2 regions of the Solibacillus sp. FSL R5-0449 genome follow, and region 1 is predicted to be linked to the other one. Evidence: riboswitches for the same ligand, from Rfam matches in the RefSeq annotation. Region 1 holds a riboswitch; the other holds the start of a gene.
What was found. Region 1 has a riboswitch for glycine ahead of MKY27_RS07395 (amino acid permease). Riboswitches for the same ligand answer to the same signal wherever they lie in the genome.

Region 1 (2,417 bases):
TGTAAATAATATGCGAAATCAGAATAATGCTCCAAACCCAAATAAAACAAATCGCACTAATTGTTGTCACGATACTGAATGCATCGTCCGGCATCATATAGCTTAGCAGTGCACCGATTGAAACGACAACTGCAGAAAATAACAGACCATTTTGCGGCACCGCATTTTTGTTTAATTTACCGTAAGCTTTCGGTGCTTGTTTATTATTACTTAAACTGAACAGCATTCGGCTCGTTGAGAACATCCCACTATTCCCTGCAGAAGCAGCTGATGTCAGTACAACAAAGTTAATTAACCCTGCAGCAATCGGGATCCCTACCAATGCGAAAACCTGAACGAACGGCGAGCTTGCTGCGCTTAATGTATCCCACGGATTGATTGTTAAAATGACGAATAATGCCCCTACATAAAACAGCAGTATTCGAACGGGAATTTTATTAATCGCAGATGGGATGTTCTTCGGCGGGTTTGCCGTTTCAGCAGCCGCTACCCCTACTAATTCAACCCCAACGAATGCAAAGACTACCATTTGGAACGCCATTAAAAATCCAAATGCACCATTCGGGAATAATCCGCCATGCTCCCATAAATTCGATACAGCCACTTTGCCTGTATCTGTTTCAAAGCCAATGATCAATAACACAATACCTATCGCGATCAACGCCACAATTGTGATAATTTTAATCAACGCAAACCAAAATTCCAGCTCTCCGAACAGTTTGACCGTCAATAAGTTCAAAAAAAGCAATACAACTAAACATGCAATAGCCGGTACCCATTGCGGGATGTCGAACCAGTACTGCGTGTACATGCCGACAGCGATAATGTCCGCCATTGCCGTCATAATCCAGCAGAACCAGTAAGTCCAGCCGGTAATATAACCTGCCCAATCCCCTAAGTATTCAGTGGCGAACTCGGTAAATGAAGCATAGCCGCCTTTTGATAAAAGCAATTCGCCAAGTGCACGCATGACGAAAAATAGTGCGGTTCCAACGATTAAGTATGCAAAGATAATAGAAGGTCCTGCAAGTGAGATCGCTTTACCTGACCCTAAAAACAACCCCGTTCCGATTGTTCCTCCAATCGCGATTAACTGAACGTGGCGATTTTTCAGATCGCGCTTTAATTCTTGTTGTTCCAAAACGATTCCTCCAAAGGATAAGTATTTTGTCTGTTTACACAGCGCAAAATAATAAGTACATCATCGCGGTCCATCAAGTAAATTTTTCTGGAATTAAAACAGGGACTGATATTATGCCAGTCCCTGTGTCTAAGAATAATCGATTTCACCTCTGTAAAATCGCGTCCAGATTTCAAAAATCTGTGACATCTATCGAGTACCTTTCTATAAACAATGAATTTACATCCACTATTAAAGAAAAGCGTCTCTCATTACTCTTCTGTCCTTTTGCCTGAGATTGTGAACCCTTCGGCGACGCGGATTATCGCGCTCTCTCCAGAAACTGCTCCCGCCAGTAGTTTTATCCACGACGATCAACGCTTGATATGTATGCAATTAGTTGCCTATAGGTCCTTGGCATCTTCCAATTCCCTATAGTTCGCGTTCAATACTATTATTGTACGATAATTCATACTACCAATTTTTTGCCCGTCTTACAATGGAAGTTCGGAGCCGGTTATTATCTAAATAGCAATTTAACCTTATTCCCAACATAATGTTTTCTTCTTGCAGAAAAATCATGACGAAAAAAATATTACACCGAAAATTCAATATTTTCAGTGTAATATTATATAGAGGAATTGGTAGCCCTCGTATTACTGTATTTGTTTACTTCAATTTTTCCTGAACCGTTTTATCCTCTTCATAGATTGTTCGATTGATATCGATCAGCTTACCCTTTGTTGTGTCGGTTTTTTTCATTTTGACAACATACGTATTGTCCAAAGCTATTTCTGTGCAGGCGATGTCTTCCTCACTGCGAAGATCTTCCGGATAGTTTAACGTAATGACTAAAGTATCCCCATCTTTTTCGATTTTTTCAATTTCTCTTCCACAACCATCCGAATACCCTGTGACAAACAGTACTTCCTCTGATTCAAAATCGACAGGTGGAACGGATTCAAAGCCAAAAATATCGGCCCAAGTCGTATACAGCTTTTCATCCTGGACAATTGAAATACTCGTACCTACCTCAGGAGGTATCGTATCTAAATGAAACAGTAATTCATAATCTACTTTATTTTCATCATTTTCTTTCTGTACAGGTTCGGTTGGATCGGATGATGTTTCATTTTCATTTTCTTTTGTATTACATGCCGCTAGAACTAAGATCATTCCAATGACCAGCATATAACTTAACCATCTCTTCATTGACATTCACCTCATCCCTTTCCTAATTAGTCGTATAAAAAGTAAAAAAGTTTCGAAATTTCCCTCATTATATTTGTTAATATTG
Region 2 (2,417 bases), 580 kb from region 1:
TTCCGTCATTGGTAAATAACGATGTTTCATTGTTAACCCTCTTTTCAAAAGTTTTATCCCGCAATCACGGGTAGTTATTTATCTTCCTCGAAAGGCAGGAGATTGGTTCAACTATCAATCAAGGGGGAGAATCCCCGCGGATTGAAGTTCTCCTTTATTTTGCACGCTTGTAAAATGGCGTTTCCACTACAACAGCTTTTGCTCTATTTTTTCGGACTTCAATTTCAAGTTCAGTTCCAACTTCTGTGAATTTTGCGTCAATTAAAGCTAAACCGATATTGCGCTTTGTCATTGGTGACTGGGTTCCTGTAGTTACAAAGCCGATCTCTTCGCCATCCTTAAATACTTTATAGCCGTGACGAGGAATACCTTTATCAATCATTTCGATACCTACAGATTTACGTGTCAGGCCATTTTCTTTTTGGTCAATTAATGCTTGCTGACCAATAAATTGCGGATCTTTCGCCAATTTCACTGCAAAGCCAATGCCCGCTTCCAGTGGTGAAATGTCTTTTGAAATTTCTTGGCCATATAATGGCAGGCAAGCTTCAAAACGAAGTGTATCACGTGCCCCTAAACCGGCAGCTACTACCCCTTTGTCTTTTCCTGCTTCCAAAATTTTGTTCCAAAGATCAACAATCGCTGCTGGTGCACCGTAGATTTCGAATCCGTCTTCCCCTGTATAACCAGAGCGGGACACAAGAACCGAATGACCTGCTACATCCACATTATCCTGGAATTTAAAATATTTGATTCCCGATAAGTCTGTTGCTGTTAATGTTTGGAGCACTTCTTGAGATAATGGTCCTTGCAGGGCGATTTGAGCATAGTCATCTGACAGATTTGTCACTTTGACATTCTCTTCAACATGCTGCTGTAACCATTCGAAGTCCTTTTCAATATTTGCTGCATTTACACAAAGAAGATAACGGTTCTCTTCCAAACGGTATGTCAGTAAATCGTCCACAACACCGCCATCTTCGTAGCAAAGGGCACTATATTGGGCACCGCCAACTGCAATTTTGGAAATATCGTTAGATAGCATCTTTTGTAAATAAGCAAGTGCATCCGGACCTTCTACGATAATTTCCCCCATATGGGATACATCAAAAAGCCCTGCACGGTTACGTACCGCATCATGCTCCTCTTTAATTGAAGAAAATTGTACTGGTAATTCCCAGCCGCCAAAATCAACTGTTTTCCCACCATACTTTGCGTATTCGTCAAAAAGTGGTGTGCGCTTTAGCATTAATTCATTTGTCATGTTCATTTCCTCCTTTAGTTATGTAGGTTCGTTTTATCTTGCAAAGGGGAAGCAACATTACACGATTGAAATGTAAATCTATCTTTTTATTAGAATCATCAGAATATTTCAGAGCTGATTTCTTCATAAAAAAAAGACAGACGAATCCCCTTTACCGAGATTCTCTGTCCTTGCACCTGAAAGTTACACCTGAATTTGATCCACTATCACAATACAGGCTTTCCCCTTTGGTGGCTGTTTGCAACATTTGCTATTACAGCACTCTCCAGAGTTGCGTCCAATACGAGTCTTTTTGCCTGAGAGATTCATAGCATCGCTATTTGCTCCTTCGGCGACGTGACATCACGTTCTCTCCCCGTACCATCATCCGCGTTAGATTATTTACTTCATGTTATTGCTCTTCTTAGCAATATCCTAACATTGAATATAATGCAAACGCAATCTTTTTTTAATTTTATTCAAAACACGAACATTAACAATAAATATCGATATATCATTCGCCTTTAAGACGTTTTACTTGAAAGCCGATGTACTCAACAATCTGTCTTAATGTTCTCCCGGCTGTCAGTACTTGTATATGACCAGCTAGTCGATAACTCTTTCTTCGTTGGTGATACAGGTTTTCCAATTCTTGCTCCGTTGTCGATTGAACAATGGGACGGTTCTTATCATTCCGAATACGCATATAAATATCTTCAAATTTTGCATCCAGAAAAAATACAAGCCCTGTTTGGCGCATAATTCTCCTGTTTTCTTCATTCACGGCTACCCCACCGCCTGTAGCGATAATGCATGCTTCATCACGGAAATTCTTTAAAAATTCCGTCTCGATTTTTCGGAAGTGTGCTTCGCCGTATTTCTCGAAAATTTCTGGGATCGTCATACCCTGCTGTCTTACAATTTCATGATCCATATCGTAATACGGCATTTTCAAGAAAAAACTTAAACGTCTGCCTATCGCACTTTTTCCGCACCCCATAAATCCAACTAAATAAATTTTACGCATGCTGTTCACCTTCTTCTAATTACGGACTACTTAATTCATTACACCTTCACCTTTATCGTTCTCATTTTGCGTTGTTCATCCAATTGTTTTTGTCAATCATATCGCATAATGTGACATTTTTTCGACTTTGCAAAAAGAAGTCGAACT

Region 2: linked by a shared signal. The riboswitch ahead of gcvT (glycine cleavage system aminomethyltransferase GcvT) and the one ahead of MKY27_RS07395 (amino acid permease) in region 1 are both predicted to bind glycine.

What each region holds. Positions count from the first base shown of each region.
Region 1 is NZ_CP150239.1:1,526,312-1,528,728, reverse strand. Features, by position in the region: gene MKY27_RS07395 (amino acid permease) at 1-1,141, opposite strand, end outside; glycine riboswitch at 1,391-1,470, opposite strand; gene MKY27_RS07390 (dehydrogenase) at 1,790-2,332, opposite strand.
Region 2 is NZ_CP150239.1:2,101,393-2,103,809, forward strand. Features, by position in the region: gene gcvPA (aminomethyl-transferring glycine dehydrogenase subunit GcvPA) at 1-30, opposite strand, end outside; gene gcvT (glycine cleavage system aminomethyltransferase GcvT) at 155-1,264, opposite strand; glycine riboswitch at 1,539-1,631, opposite strand; gene MKY27_RS10470 (shikimate kinase) at 1,758-2,270, opposite strand.